2 regions of the Aquabacterium sp. NJ1 genome follow, and region 1 is predicted to be linked to the other one. Evidence: predicted binding sites of a transcription regulator. Region 1 holds the regulator's gene; the other holds the start of a gene.
What was found. The regulator LexA, encoded in region 1, represses DNA repair genes until DNA is damaged. The targets are predictions, from matches to a motif close to ACTGTATNNNNATACAGT.
Positions count from the first base shown of each region.

Region 1 (7,631 bases):
CGCTGGAGCGGGTGTCCACAGACCCGCGCACCATGCGCTCGTTCGACGGCATCAAGATGCCCTACCTGAAAAAGAGCGTGGCGGCCTATCTCTGCAAGGTGGCCGATGGCCCTTGCGTTTATGAAGGCGAGACCATGGCCAACTCGCACGCCAAGTCCAACATCTCGGGCGCCGAGTTCGACATCATGGTGTCCGTGATGCGCGAAGAGCTGGATCGCGCAGGCGTGCCCGAGGGCGCCAAGAACGAACTGCTGCGCAGGCTGGCCCCCACCCGCCGCGACATCGTCAAATATTGAGGCAGGCGTTCACCATGCTCGACAGACAACACGCAAGCAACTGGGTTGAAAAGCCCGGTCAACGAGCCTGGCTCGGCCTGGCCGCCACACTGCTGTGCCTGAGCGCATGGGCTGCCCCCCAACAGATCCAGCTTCAAGCTGACAACGGCCAGCCCTTGGCGGGCGCCGCCGTATCGGTGTTTGTCAAAGGCACACGCGCCCAGGCTGCGCCCGGCACGGTGGCTGACATGGCCCAGAAGGACAAGGCCTTTGTCCCCAAGCTGCGCGTCATCCAGACGGGCACCTCGGTGAACTTTCCAAATTTCGACACGGTGCGGCACCACGTCTACTCGTTCTCACCCACCAAGACGTTCGAGATCAAGCTCTACGCAGGCACACCGGCCGCGCCCGTGGTCTTTGACAAACCGGGCACGGCCACGCTGGGCTGCAACATCCATGACCGCATGCTGGGCTATGTGCACGTGGTGGACACGCCCTACTTCGGCGTGACTGATGCGGGCGGTAACGTCAGCATCGACATCCCCCCCGGGGAGCACCGGGTCCGCGTCTGGGTGCCGAGCATGGGTGAAGCCTCGCCCGGTGTCGAGCAGGCATTCAAGACCAGCGCAGAGCCGATCGTGATCCGGCTCAAGCCCTGAGCTGTCACAGCGCTTTCATATTCGGCCAGCACAATTCGACTCGAACCGGTTGCAGGGCAAACCTGACACCGGTGGGAGGAAGCTAGAGCTGGCTCGCTGGTCACCACAGCCAAGACTCGTGCTTGCATTCCCAACTTATCTGCCTGCCCTTGTGCTCGCTCACACACCCAATAAATAGAGCATGAGGGCCACCCGGGCCTGAGCTGGTGTCAGCTCGCCACAGGCCACAAACACATCCCCCTCCCGGCTGTTGACGCCCCCACGGGCCACGCGCGAACTGCGCCAGACGGCCACCCCTTGCGCAACCGCCTGCGTCAAGGCCGCTTCCAACCCTTGATGCAAGGTGCCATGGCCCGTCCCGGCCAGCACCAGCCCTTTGAGGGGGCCGTGCTGCCGGGCATGAGCCAGCGCGGCCTGCACCATCCAGCCGTCGGCGTCAGCATGGCTGTGGATGATCTCCACACGAGGCGGTTCTGTCGCCAGAGGCAGCCACCCGGCCTTGCCACTGGCAGGCCACGGCGTGATGGCCTCGTGCCACAGCCCCTGCTCGTCGAGCCGCGCCAAGGGGGGGTGCCCGCCAGCATCAAAGGCATCCAGCGCACAGGAATGCGCCTTGCGCACCTGCCCTCCTGCCCAGATGCGGCGGTGCAAGACCGCCACCACGCCCCCGAGACCTCGGCGCGCCGCCTCCTGCACGACCCGGACGGCGTCCCGCAAATTGGCGGGCCCGTCAGCGTCCGGCGCCGTGGCGGGGCGCATCGCGGCGGTCAGCACCACGGGCTTGCGGCCATCCAGCAGCCTGTGCAACAGGTAGGCCGTTTCTTCCAGCGTATCCGTACCGTGGGTGATCACCACACCGGCCACATCCTCACGGGCCAGGTGCGCCTGAAGTGCCTGCCCGAGCGAGCGCCAGACGGACCAGCTCATGTCCTTGCTGTCGATCTGCGCGACCTGCACGGTCTCCAGCGGGACGCCAGCCAGCTCAGGCACGGCGTCCACGAGTTGCGACACCGACAACTGCGCGGCGCGGTATTGCCAGCTCTTTTGAGGGTCATGGCCCGTACCCGCGATGGTCCCGCCCGTTCCCAGAATCACAACGCTTTTCACAAGGTCCTGCATGCCACCCCAAGTGCTTGCATAAAAGTACTGGACAAACCAACAGTCCTGTATAAAATGACAGCCAACGATTCAAACAGCGTCAGCCACTGCGATGTCGAACGATAAACCCAAACTCACGCCGCGCCAGCAGGAAATCTTCGAGTTGATCCAGCGCGCGATCGCCCGCACAGGCGCGCCGCCCACCCGGGCGGAGATCGCCAGCGAACTGGGCTTCCGTTCGGCCAACGCCGCTGAGGAACACCTGCAAGCCTTGGCACGCAAAGGCGTGATCGAGCTGGTCGGTGGCACCTCTCGTGGCATCCGCCTCAAGGCGGGTACCCTGCGCACCGTCAACGAAACCCGCAAGCGTGGCGGCGAATCATCAGGCTCAGCCAGCAATGTGCTGCCCTTCAACCTGCCGCTGCCCGGGCTTGAGCAACTGGTGCTGCCACTGGTTGGCCGCGTGGCTGCCGGCAACCCCATCCTGGCGCAAGAACATGTCGAGCAGACCTATTCGGTCGAGCCCGGCCTGTTCGCCCGTCGCCCGGATTACCTGCTGCGCGTCAAAGGCATGAGCATGAAAGACGCCGGCATCCTGGACGGCGACCTGCTGGCCGTGGCCCGCACACGCGATGCCCGTAATGGCCAGATCGTCGTGGCCCGCCTGGGTGACGAGGTCACCGTCAAACGCTTTCAGCGCACGGCGCAAGGCATTCAACTGCTCCCGGAGAACCCCGATTTCCAACCCATCGTGGTCTCCCCCGAGCAGGAAGATTTCGAGCTGGAAGGTCTGGCCGTCGGCCTGATCCGCAACCAGTTGCTCAACTAGCTTTCACACCACCAGACGGGTGGCGGGCATTGGCATCACCTGGCCGGTGGTGCGATCCTGTCTGGTGGACCCTTGTCGAATCCTGCCGAACTTCATCTGCTGTCAACCGGAGTTCATCATGATTCATCACCTGGCCCGTGCATTCTTCATCCGCAACACCACCCCTGGTTCGGCCGGCACCAACCCGCCGTCAGACGGCACGCGTCCGGCCAGTGCGCCGGCAGCCCGCCCCGTCAAGGCCAGGCCCATCACGCCTTGGGGTACGCCGTCTCGCCAGCCCGGCCAAAGCGCCTCGGCGCAGGTCATTCCGCTTCGGGCATCGTCGGTGTCCGCAAACACTGAACGGCGCGTGCGCATCTGCACAGACCCCGCCGATGCACGCCGCACCGTGATTGCCGGCCGCTTTGCCGAAGTCTGCGCCGCGCTGGATCGCCTCGTCCTGGAGCAGGAAGCGGCGGCCTGAAGCCGGCTGCGCTTCTGCTTCTGCAAGGTGGGCAGCGAGGCCGGCAAAAAACAACCCCGCCGGCATCGCTGCGCGGCGGGGTTGTTGCTTGGCAGGTTTAACGCCCGCCTTGGCCACCCGGGCCAAGGTGCGAGCGCTTCAACCCGGCACCTCAGGCAATCGCCTTAGCCCATGTGCAGGCCACCGTTGACCGAGAAGTCGGCGCCTGTGGCGAAACCGGCTTCATCGCTGGACACCCACGACACCATCGAGGCGATTTCCTCGGGCGTGCCCAGGCGCTTGACAGGGATGGTCGCCACGATCTTGTCCAGCACGTCCTGGCGGATCGAGCGCACCATGTCGGTGCCGATGTAGCCCGGCGACACGGTGTTCACGGTCACGCCCTTGTTGGCCACTTCCTGGGCCAGGGCCATGGTGAAGCCGTGCATGCCGGCCTTGGCGGCCGAGTAGTTGGTCTGGCCGAACTGGCCCTTTTCGCCGTTCACCGAGCTGATGTTGACGATACGGCCCCAACCGCGCTCGACCATGTCGTCAATGACCTGCTTGGTCACGTTGAACAGGCTGTTGAGGTTGGTGTCCATCACCGCGTCCCAATCGGCCTTGGTCATCTTGCGGAACATGCCGTCACGGGTGATGCCGGCGTTGTTCACCAGGACGTCGATCGGGCCGTGCTCGGCCTTGGTCTTCTTGAAGGCTTCAACCGTGGAGTCCCAATCGGCCACGTTGCCCACCGACGCGTAGAAGGTGTAGCCCAGCGCCTTTTGCTCGTCGAGCCACTTGGCGTGATCACGGCTGGGACCGCAACCCGCGATCACCTTGAATCCGTCCTTGTGCAGGCGTTGGCAAATGGAGGTACCGATACCACCCATGCCACCGGTCACGTACGCTACTTTTTGGCTCATGAAGTTCTCCTCTTTGGGATGAATGAAAGACTCTGTCAGTCGGGGATCAGCGCTCGATGGTCAGGGCCACGCCCATGCCGCCACCGATACACAGGGATGCGATGCCCTTGCGGGCGTCGCGCTTTTGCATTTCGTGCAGCAGGGTCACCAGCACACGGCAACCCGACGCACCGATGGGGTGGCCAATGGCAATGGCCCCACCGTTCACATTGACCTTGCTGGTATCCCAGCCCATTTCCTTGTGGACGGCACAGGCTTGCGCCGCGAAGGCCTCGTTGATTTCCAGCAGATCGAGATCGGCCGGCTTCCAGCCCGCGCGCTCCAGCGCACGGCGTGAGGCAGGCACCGGGCCCATGCCCATGTAGGCCGGGTCCAGGCCGGCGCTGGCGTAAGACGCGATGCGCCCCAGCACCTTCAGGCCCAGCTGATCGGCCTTCTTGGCGCTCATCACCATGACGGCCGCGGCACCGTCGTTGATGCCGGAGGCATTGCCCGCGGTGACCGAACCGGCCTTGTCAAAGGCGGGGCGCAGGCCAGCCAGGGCTTCGGCATTGCTCTTGCGGTTGATGAATTCGTCGGTGTCGAACACCAGCGGGTCGCCCTTCTTCTGGGGAATCAGCACGGGCACGATCTCGTCCTTGAAGCGGCCGGAGTCGGAAGCAGCAGCAGCCTTCTGCTGCGAAGCCAGGGCCAGCGCATCCTGCGCCTCGCGCGAGATACCGTACTGCTTGGCCACGTTCTCGGCCGTGATGCCCATGTGGTACTGGTTGTAGACGTCCCACAGGCCGTCGTTGATCATGGTGTCCACCATCTGCCAGTTGCCCATGCGCATGCCTTCGCGCGAGTTGGGCACCACGTGCGGCGACATGCTCATGTTTTCCTGGCCGCCAGCGATCACGATCTCGGCGTCGCCATCACGGATGGCCTGCGCAGCCAGCATCACGGCCTTGAGGCCGGAGCCGCACACCTTGTTGATGGTCATCGCGGGGATGACATTGGGCAGGCCCGACTTGATCACGGCCTGGCGCGCCGGGTTCTGCCCACAGCCAGCCTGCAGCACCTGCCCCAGGATGACTTCGCTGATCTGGTCGCCCGCCAGGCCTGTGCGCTTGAGCAGATCCTGAATGACGATGGCGCCCAGTTCCGATGCCGGGGTCTTGGCCAAGCTGCCACCGAACTTGCCGACGGCGGTCCGGGCTGCTGCAACGATCACGATGTCAGACATGCTTATCTCCTTGAGAGGTCAGGATCCAAGCCCGCACAAGACGGCGGGCGCCAAAATCAAGCTTTGCGCAGGACGTAGCGGCCTGGCGCGGCCTCGATGGGTGGATGACGCTTGCTGCCCGCCTGCTTGGGCGCCGGCACCATGTCGCCAGCCTGTTTGCCCAACCATTCGGCCCACACCGGCCACCAGCTGCCAGGGTTCTCCTGCGCGGTGTCCATCCACTCCTTGGCCGTGGCTGGCAAGCCGCGTGCCAGCGAACCGGACGTCCAGTAGCTGCGCTTCTTTTTCTCGGGCGGGTTGATCACACCAGCGATGTGACCGGACGCACCCAGCACGAAGGTCTTGGGGCCTTGCACGATCTGGGTGGACGCATACGCGCCGCCCCAGGGCACGATATGGTCTTCGCGGGAACCATAGATGAAGGTGGGCATGTCCAGACGACGCAGGTCCAGTGGCACGCCGCACACCTCTACCGCCCCGGGCTGGCGCAATTTGTTTTCCAGATACGTGTTGCGCAGGTACCAGGTGTAGAACGGCCCGGGCAGGTTGGTACTGTCGCTGTTCCAGTACAGCAGGTCAAATGCCGGCGGCATTTCACCCTTGAGGTAGTTGCCCACCACGTAGTTCCAGACCAGGTCGTTGGGGCGCAGGAAGGAGAAGGTCGCGGCCAGGTCCGTGCCCTTCATCATCCCGCCGCCTTGCGGGCTTTCCGGCCCCATGGTCATCTCGCGCATGCGCACCATGGCCTCGTCCACGAAGACGTCCATGATGCCGGTGTCCGAGAAGTCCAGGAAGGACGTCAGCAGCGTCAGGCTGGCAGCCGGCTTCTGGCCTTTTGCCGCCAACGTGGCCAGGGCGCAGGCCAGCATCGTGCCGCCTACGCAGAAGCCCAGTGCATTGACCTTCTCGGCACCCGAAATCTCACGGGTGACGTCGATGGCCTTCATCACGCCCTGCTCGACGTAGTCGTCCCAGGTGGCCTTGGCCAGGCTGTCGTCGGGGTTGACCCAGCTGATCATGAACACGCGGTGCCCCTGCGACAGCAGGTAGCGCACCACGGAGTTGTCCGGCTGCAGATCCAGGATGTAGTACTTGTTGATGCAAGGCGGCACGAAGAGGAAGGGCACCTCGTGCACCTTGGGCGTCAAGGGCGCGTACTCGATCAGCTGGAAGAACGCGTTTTCGTACACGATGGTGCCGGCCGTGGTGGCCACGTTCTTGCCGACTTCGAACACGCGCTCGTCCGTCTGGGACATGTGGCCCTGACGCAGGTCATTGAGCAGGTGCTGCAGGCCTTGCTGCAGGCTCTCGCCCTTGGTCTCGACGGCTTTTTTCAGGGCCTCGGGGTTGAAGGCCAGGAAGTTGCTGGGCGAGGCGGCATCGGCCCATTGCTGCACGGCAAAGCGCACGCGCTGGCGCGCCTTGGCATCGCCCTGCAGCTGGTCTGCCAGGCGTTGCAGCGTACGGGCATTGAGCAGGTACATCGACGCCATGAAGGCACTGGCGGGGCTGCTGCCCCACTCCGGTGCATCGAAGCGGCGATCGGACGCCTTGATCTGGTCAGGCTTTTCCAGTGCCAGGTTCCACAAGGCCGTGGCCTGCTGCATGTAGTCCTGCTGGATGTCCTTGAGCGCGTCAGCCGGCACTGTCAAGCCAGCCACCGATGACAGGGTGCTGCCCAGGCTCTGGCTCATGGCCTCCATGGCCTGCTGCATGGGCTTGAGCACCGTCAGGCCCTCGGGCATGGCGGGGGCCGCGCCACCCAGGGCTGCGCTGCTCATCCATTGCTTCATGGCGTCGGCGGCCATGCCTGGCATGCGATTGAGATCCAGCTGCTCCATGCCCGGGATCTTGAGCGCGGCCATTGCGGCGGCGGCCTGGTCGAACGGGGCCTTGAAATGCTCGGCGAATGCCCCGCCAAGAGGTAGATCGAATGGTGTCGTGAAGGGGGAGGCGTTGGTGGCTTTGGCAGAAGCGCTGGAGGCGTTCGCCTCGGGCTTGCCTGATTGGCGCTTCGTGCCGGCTTCAGGGGCTTCGGGCGCCTCAGACCGAGCCGCGCTGGCTGGCGATGCGGCTTTGCGCGTCGCTGTTTTCCTGGTCGGGGCAGCGGCCTTCTTGGCTGCTGGGCGCTTGGTTTTGACAGCCGGCTTGGCTTGCACGGCGGCATCACGCTGCGTCAC
Region 1 is NZ_JRKM01000001.1:4,473,865-4,481,495, reverse strand. Features, by position in the region: gene JY96_RS23375 (group 1 truncated hemoglobin) at 1-296, shown strand, start outside; gene JY96_RS19325 (methylamine utilization protein) at 311-934, shown strand; gene JY96_RS19320 (asparaginase) at 1,094-2,041, opposite strand; gene lexA (transcriptional repressor LexA) at 2,145-2,861, shown strand; gene JY96_RS19310 (hypothetical protein) at 2,980-3,324, shown strand; gene JY96_RS19305 (3-ketoacyl-ACP reductase) at 3,489-4,226, opposite strand; gene JY96_RS19300 (acetyl-CoA C-acetyltransferase) at 4,273-5,451, opposite strand; gene JY96_RS19295 (class I poly(R)-hydroxyalkanoic acid synthase) at 5,508-7,196, opposite strand.

Region 2 (7,631 bases), 1.1 Mb from region 1:
GATGTTGATCCCAGCGGGCGCCACGGAACCGGCTTTGCCGGGCCGTTGGCGACGCCCCCTAGAGGGGGAGCGCCGCAGGCGCAACGGGGGTGGGTCATGCAACCGCAGCAACGATCTTGGTCGCTGCTTCGGCCATGGAGTCTGCGGCGATGATGGGCAGGCCGGAGTCGGCCAGCATCTTCTTGCCCAGGTCTTCGTTGGTGCCCTTCATGCGGACCACCAGAGGCACATTCAGGTTCACAGCCTTGCAGGCGGTGATGACGCCATCGGCGATGGTGTCGCACTTCATGATGCCGCCGAAGATGTTGACCAGGATGCCCTTGACATCCGGGTTCTTCAGCATGATCTTGAAGGCTTCGGTGACCTTCTCGGCCGTCGCGCCACCGCCGACGTCCAGGAAGTTGGCAGGCTCGCCGCCGAACAGCTTGATGGTGTCCATCGTGGCCATGGCCAGACCGGCACCGTTCACCAGGCAGCCGATGTTGCCGTCGAGCTGGATGTAGGCCAGATCGAACTTCGAGGCTTCGATTTCAGCAGGATCTTCTTCGTCCAGGTCGCGCAGGGCCACGATTTCAGGGTGGCGGAACAGCGCGTTGGCGTCGAAGTTGAACTTCGCGTCCAGGGCCATGACCTTGCCCTTGGAATCGCGGTTCAGCGGGTTGATTTCCACCAGGCTGGCATCGGTTTCCATGTAGCACTGGTAGAGCTTCTTGAGGATGTCAACCGTTTGCGCGGTGGAGTCGGCGGGCATGCCGATGCCGTCGGCGACTTCCTTGGCCTGCGCGTCCGTCAGGCCGGCGAGCGGGTCGACGAAGACCTTGATGATCTTCTCAGGCGTGCTGTGCGCGACTTCCTCGATGTCCATGCCGCCTTCGCTGGAGGCGATGATGGCGACCTTCTGCGTGCCCCGGTCGGTCACGACCGAGACGTAGTATTCCTTTTGAATGTCAGCACCGTCTTCGATGTACAGACGGTTGACCTTCTGGCCTTCCGGGCCAGTCTGGTGGGTCTTGAGCTGCATGCCCAGGATCTCGCTTGCCAGACGCTTGACGTCATCCAGCGACTTGGCCACCTTCACGCCGCCGCCTTTGCCGCGACCACCTGCGTGGATCTGGGCCTTGACCACCCAGACCGGGCCACCCAGCTTTTGTGCAGCGGCCACTGCCTCGTCTACAGAAAATGCCGGGATACCTCTTGGGACCGGCACACCGAATCGGCTCAGGATCTCTTTGCCTTGGTACTCATGAATCTTCATGGGGGAACTCGCAGGATGGTGTTGCGTTCTTGTCGAACATGACAAAGGCCGCCAAAACCGATCAGGTCTGGGCGGACGCGCTGCGCACAGGGTTACTTGTTTGCAGTGCAGCAACCAGCATAGCACCGCAGGCCCGGAGAACAAAAAGGCCTGATGACAAGGCGGGCGCAGAGATCAGGATTGTGTGAAACCTTCGCCACGAACGACGCGCCGGATCACCTCGCCGGAGAAGCCTCGCCCTGCGAGAAAGCGCATCTGGCGCGCCTTTTCTTCGGGCGTTTCAGGGATTTCACCGTAGCGACGCGCCCAAAGCGCGTGCGCGCGCTCGAACTCGGTGTCGCGCAAGGCCTGGGTGGCTTCGCGGGCGATATCGGGCGGGAGCTGGTGTTGCGCCAGCTCGGCCTGGATGCGGGCCGCACCGTAGCGGGCGGCCTTGCGGTGAAGCATCGAGTCAGCGAAGCGCTGGGCGGACAGCAGGCCCTTGGCTTCCAGTTCGTCGAGCACGCCATCGACCTGCTCGGGCGATTCGGCGTGTGGCGCCAGCTTGCGCGTCAGCTCCACGCGGGAGTGTTCGCGCGCCGCCAGGTATTTCAGCGCCCGCCCTTTGAGAGAGAGCCCGGGGCGGCCCGGGCGGGCGACTTTATCCTGCTTATTCGCCAGCATCGGCGGCAGCAGCGGCCGGTGGCAGCAAGGCGATGTCCAGCGACTCGCGGATCTTGTTTTCGATCTCGCGGGCCAGCTCGGGGTTCTCGCGCAGGAATTCGCGGGCGTTGTCCTTGCCCTGGCCGATCTTCTCGCCGTTGTAGGCGTACCAGGCACCGGACTTGTCGACCACCTTGGCCGTCACGCCCAGGTCGATGATTTCGCCCTCGCGGCTGATGCCTTCGCCGTAGAGAATGTCGAACTCGGCTGTTTTGAAGGGGGGCGAGACCTTGTTCTTGACGACCTTGACCTTGGTTTCGTTGCCGATGATGTCGTCGCCCTTCTTGATGGAGCCAATGCGGCGGATGTCCAGGCGCACGGAGGCGTAGAACTTCAGGGCGTTACCGCCGGTGGTGGTTTCGGGGCTGCCGAACATCACGCCGATCTTCATGCGGATCTGGTTGATGAAGATGACCATGCAGTTGGTCTTCTTGATGGTGGCCGTCAGCTTGCGCAGGGCCTGGCTCATCAGGCGGGCCTGCAGGCCGGGCAGGGCATCACCCATTTCGCCTTCGAGTTCGGCCTTGGGCGTCAGGGCGGCGACCGAGTCCACCACGATCAGGTCCACGGAGCCGGAACGCACCAGCGCGTCGACGATTTCCAGGGCTTGTTCGCCGGTGTCGGGCTGGGAGATCAGCAGGTCCTGCAGGTTCACGCCCAGCTTTTGCGCGTACTGGGCATCCAGAGCGTGTTCGGCGTCGATGAAGGCGCACACACCGGCCTGCTTCTGCATTTCGGCGATGACCTGCAGTGTCAAGGTGGTCTTGCCGGAAGACTCAGGGCCGTAGATTTCAACCACGCGACCACGGGGCAGGCCACCGACGCCCAGCGCGATGTCCAGACCCAGGGAGCCGGTGGACACCACCTGGATGTCTTCCACGACTTCGCCTTCACCCAGGCGCATGATGGAACCCTTGCCGAACTGCTTTTCAATCTGGGCCAATGCGGCTTGCAGGGCTTTGGCTTTTTCGGCGCTGAGGGCGGACTTGCTGGTGGCTTCCATGCGTGTGACTCCGTTTGTTTCCGTGGATGCGGGTTGTTGAATGTGAGCGCCATTATGGCAAAGCCTGGATGTTTGTACAGTGTCTTTGAAAAAATTTTTGATCACCCTTGCGAGGGATGCGTGCCGCGATTTCACGCGGTTTTGCTGCAGCGCAGCAATTGGGACTAGACTGCCCGCATGAAGACTCCTTCCCCAGCCAGCAGAAAGAAAGCGCCTTCGGCCAGCGCCAGCAAGACCCCCAAGAAGCCCGAAGTCAAGGTGGTCGCGAAGAAGGCATCCCGCGCACCAGCCAAAACACCCGTCAAGGCGGCCAGCAAACCCGCACCCAAAGCGGCCCAGAAGGCCCCGACCAAACCCGTCGGCCGCCCCCGCATCAACCTGGCGCTGCAAGGCGGTGGCTCGCACGGGGCCTTCACCTGGGGCGTGATCGACCGCCTGCTGGACAACGATGGCCTGGACTTCGCCGGCCTGTCGGGCACCAGTGCAGGCGCCCTCAATGGCGCCGTGCTGCTCAGCGGCTACGTCAAGGGGTTCCAGGATGGCAACGAGGCGGCCGCCCGCAAACAGGCGCAAAAGGCCCTGCACGATTTCTGGCGCGATGTCAGCCAGCACGGCCCGCTGTTTTCGCCGCTGACCATCCAGTCCAACGGCCTGCTCAAGAACCAGTTCAACTATGACCAGTTCCCGGCCTATCAGTGGCTGAACCTGTTCATGCGTTCATTCAGCCCTTATGAGTTCAACCCGCTGAATCTCAACCCCTTGAAGGACGTGCTGAACCGGCATGTGGATGTCGAGGCGCTGCACACCGGTTGCCAGCACTGCGGCATCCCGTTGTTCGTGACAGCCACCTCGGTGCACACCGGCCAGGCGCGCGTGTTCACGGCCGAAGCGCTGACGCTGGATGCCTTGATGGCGTCTGCCTGCCTGCCCTTTGTGTTCCAGGCGGTGGAGATCGACGGCGAGCCGTATTGGGACGGTGGCTACACCGGCAACCCGGCGCTCTACCCGCTGATCTACAACACGGAGCTGAGCGACATCATGCTGGTGCGCATCAACCCGCTGCGCCGCGACGACAACCCCACACGCAGCATCGACATCATCGACCGGCTCAGCGAGATCACCTTCAACGCCAGCCTGATCAGCGAGATGCGGGCCATTTCCTTCGTCAAGAAGCTGATCAAGGACGAAAAGCTCGACCCTGAACGCTACAAGAACCTGCACATGCACATGGTGGCCGATGACCACGGCATGCTGCCGTACAACGCGTCCAGCAAGTTCAACACGGATTGGGCGTTTCTGCAGGAGCTGCATCACCTGGGCCACAAGGCCGCCAGCCACTGGCTGACGGCGCACCGTGACGACGTCGGCCGCCACAGCACCTTTGACATCGATGCGATCTTCCTGGCACCGGGGCACAAGGCTTGATCTACCGCAAGGCGTGAGCCTCGTGCAAACCCGAAGATGAGGCTGTCGCGATCAACGCTGACTGACCGACAAGAAGAGGAACCACGAATGATTCAAGATCACCACCCGCTGGCCAAGGACTTTCCTGAGTTCAAGGACAAGATCCACGCGCTGAAGACCTCGAATACGCATTTCGCCAAGCTGGAACGTGAATACGAAGACCTGGACAAGGCCATCGTTCGACTCGAAACCGGCGTGGAGCACGGCTCCAGCACCGAACTGGAACAAAAGAAGCAGCAGCGCGTTTCGCTCAAGGACGAGCTCTACAACCTGCTGAAGGCCTGATCACCAGGCCGCAACGCTTAAGGCAATCGCTGCACGCTACCTGATCGGGTAGGTCGACAGCGCCTCGGGGCACGGTGTCACAAGCACCGCGCCCTTTCCTTTTTGGGGCGCCACGCATTCAGGGCGTACCTGCGGGGCGAGAGAGGGCTGGCACCCTCGTAAAATGCCGGGCATGACCGAGCCCACCTCCGCCCCATCCGGCCCCTCCTCCGCCGCGCCTGCCGGCGCCCTGCCCTTCGCCACCAACGTGCCGCCCATGCGCCTGTCGGGCCTGGAACCTGTGCACATCGGCCAGGGCACGCTGTTCGTGAACGTGGGTGAACGCACCAACGTGACGGGCTCGAAGGCCTTTGCCCGGATGATCCTGGAAGGCCGATTTGAAGACGCGCTGTCCGTGGCGCGCCAGCAGGTTGAAAACGGCGCCCAGGTCATCGACATCAACATGGACGAGGCCATGCTCGACAGCAAGGCCGCCATGGTGCGCTTCCTGAACCTGATCGCCGGCGAGCCGGAAATCGCGCGCGTGCCCATCATGATCGACTCGTCCAAGTGGGACGTGATCGAGGCGGGCCTCAAGTGCGTGCAGGGCAAGGGCATCGTCAACTCGATCTCGCTCAAGGAAGGCGAGGCGAACTTCAAGGAGCAGGCCAAGCTGGTCAAGCGTTATGGCGCGGCGGCCGTGGTCATGGCCTTTGACGAGCAGGGCCAGGCCGACACGTATGCCCGCAAGATCGAGATCTGCGAGCGCGCCTACCGCACCCTCGTGGACGAGGTGGGCTTCCCGCCCGAGGACATCATCTTCGACCCGAACATCTTCGCGATTGCCACGGGCATTGAAGAGCACGACAACTACGCCGTGGACTTCATCAACGCCACGCGCTGGATCAAACAGAACCTTCCGGGCGCCAAGGTGTCGGGCGGCGTGTCCAACGTGTCCTTCAGCTTCCGCGGCAACGAGCCGGTGCGTGAAGCCATCCACACCGTGTTCCTGTACCACGCCATCCAGGCGGGCATGGACATGGGCATCGTCAACGCCGGCATGGTGGGCGTATACGACGACCTGGACGCCAACCTGCGCGAACTGGTGGAAGACATCGTGCTCAACCGCCAACCGGTGTTCAAGGATGGCGAAGACACCAGCCTGACACCGACCGAGCGCCTGCTGGCCATTGCCGAGCAGGTCAAAGGTTCAGCCAAGGACGACAGCGCCAAGCTGGCCTGGCGTGGCACCGCCGAGCACCCCGCCACGGTGGAAGCGCGCCTGAGCCATGCCCTCGTGCACGGCATCACCGACTTCATCACCGCCGACACGGAAGAGTGCTGGCAGCAGATCAAGGCCGGTGGCGGCCGCCCGCTGCACGTGATCGAAGGCCCGTTGATGGCCGGCATGAACACGGTGGGCGACCTGTTCGGTGCGGGCAAGATGTTCCTGCCGCAGGTGGTGAAGTCCGCCCGCGTGATGAAGCAGGCCGTGGCCCACCTGCTGCCCTACATCGAAGAAGAAAAGAAGCTGCTGATCGAAGGCGGCGGTGACGCGAAGGCCAAGGGCAAGATCGTGATCGCCACCGTCAAGGGCGATGTGCACGACATCGGCAAGAACATCGTGACGGTGGTCCTGCAGTGCAACAACTTCGAGGTGGTCAACATGGGCGTGATGGTCCCGTGCAAGGACATCCTCGACAAGGCCAAGGAAGTGGGCGCGGACATCATCGGCCTGTCGGGCCTGATCACGCCTTCGCTGGAAGAGATGCAGTACGTGGCCGCCGAGATGGAGCGCGACGAGTACTTCCGCTCGCGCAAGACGCCGCTGCTGATCGGTGGCGCCACCTGCTCGCGCGTGCACACGGCCGTGAAGATCGCCCCCAACTACAGCGGCCCCGTGGTCTATGTGCCCGATGCCTCGCGCGCCGTGGGTGTGTGCTCGGAGCTGCTGAGCCCGGAGCGCCAGGAAGCCTACATCGCCGAGTTGAACGCCGACTACGAGCGCGTGCGCGTGCAGCACGCCAACAAGAAGGCCACGCCCATGGTGACGCTGGCCGAGGCGCGTGCCAACAAGCACCAGGCCGACTTCGCCACCTACACGCCCGAGGCACCCAAGTTCATCGGCCGCCGGGTGTTCAAGAACTACGACCTGGGCGAACTGGCCCCTTACATCGACTGGGGTCCCTTCTTCCAGACCTGGGACCTGGCGGGCCCCTTCCCGGCCATCCTGGATGACGCCGTTGTGGGCGAGGAAGCCAAGAAGGTGTACGCCGATGCGCAGGCCATGCTCAAGAAGATCGTCGATGGACGCTGGCTCACGGCCAATGGCGTGATCGCGCTGTACCCCGCCAACACGGTGCAGGACGACCACATCGAGATCTACCGTGACGAATCGCGCAGCGAGGTGCTGATGAGCTGGTGCCCGCTGCGCATGCAGACCGAGCGCCCGGTGGTGGACGGCGTCAAGCGCCCCAACCGTTCACTGGCCGACTTCATCGCGCCACGTGAAGCCAAGCCCGATTACATCGGCCTGTTCGCGGTGACCGCAGGCCTGAACATCGAGAAGAAAGAAGCCGAGTTCCTGGGTCATGAGGACGACTACTCGGCCATCATGCTCAAGGCCCTGGCCGACCGCCTGGCCGAGGCCTTTGCCGAGCGCATGCACGAGCGCGTGCGCAAGGAGTTCTGGGGCTACGCCGCCGGTGAAACGCTGGACAACACGGCCCTGATCAAGGAGCAGTACCGCGGCATCCGCCCGGCGCCGGGCTACCCGGCCTGCCCGGATCACACGGTCAAGCGGGACATGTTCAAGGTGCTGGAAGCCCACGACATCCACATGCACCTGACCGAGAGCCTGGCCATGATGCCGGCGGCCAGCGTGAGCGGCTTCTACATGGCGCACCCCGAAGCGGCCTACTTCAATGTGGGCAAGATCGCGGG
Region 2 is NZ_JRKM01000001.1:3,352,458-3,360,088, reverse strand. Features, by position in the region: gene sucC (ADP-forming succinate--CoA ligase subunit beta) at 95-1,255, opposite strand; gene recX (recombination regulator RecX) at 1,430-1,918, opposite strand; gene recA (recombinase RecA) at 1,905-2,960, opposite strand; gene JY96_RS14430 (patatin-like phospholipase family protein) at 3,138-4,385, shown strand; gene JY96_RS14425 (YdcH family protein) at 4,473-4,709, shown strand; gene metH (methionine synthase) at 4,966-7,631, shown strand, end outside.
Region 2: a site for LexA is predicted at 3,024-3,041, ahead of recA (recombinase RecA). Genes of this name have one in related genera too.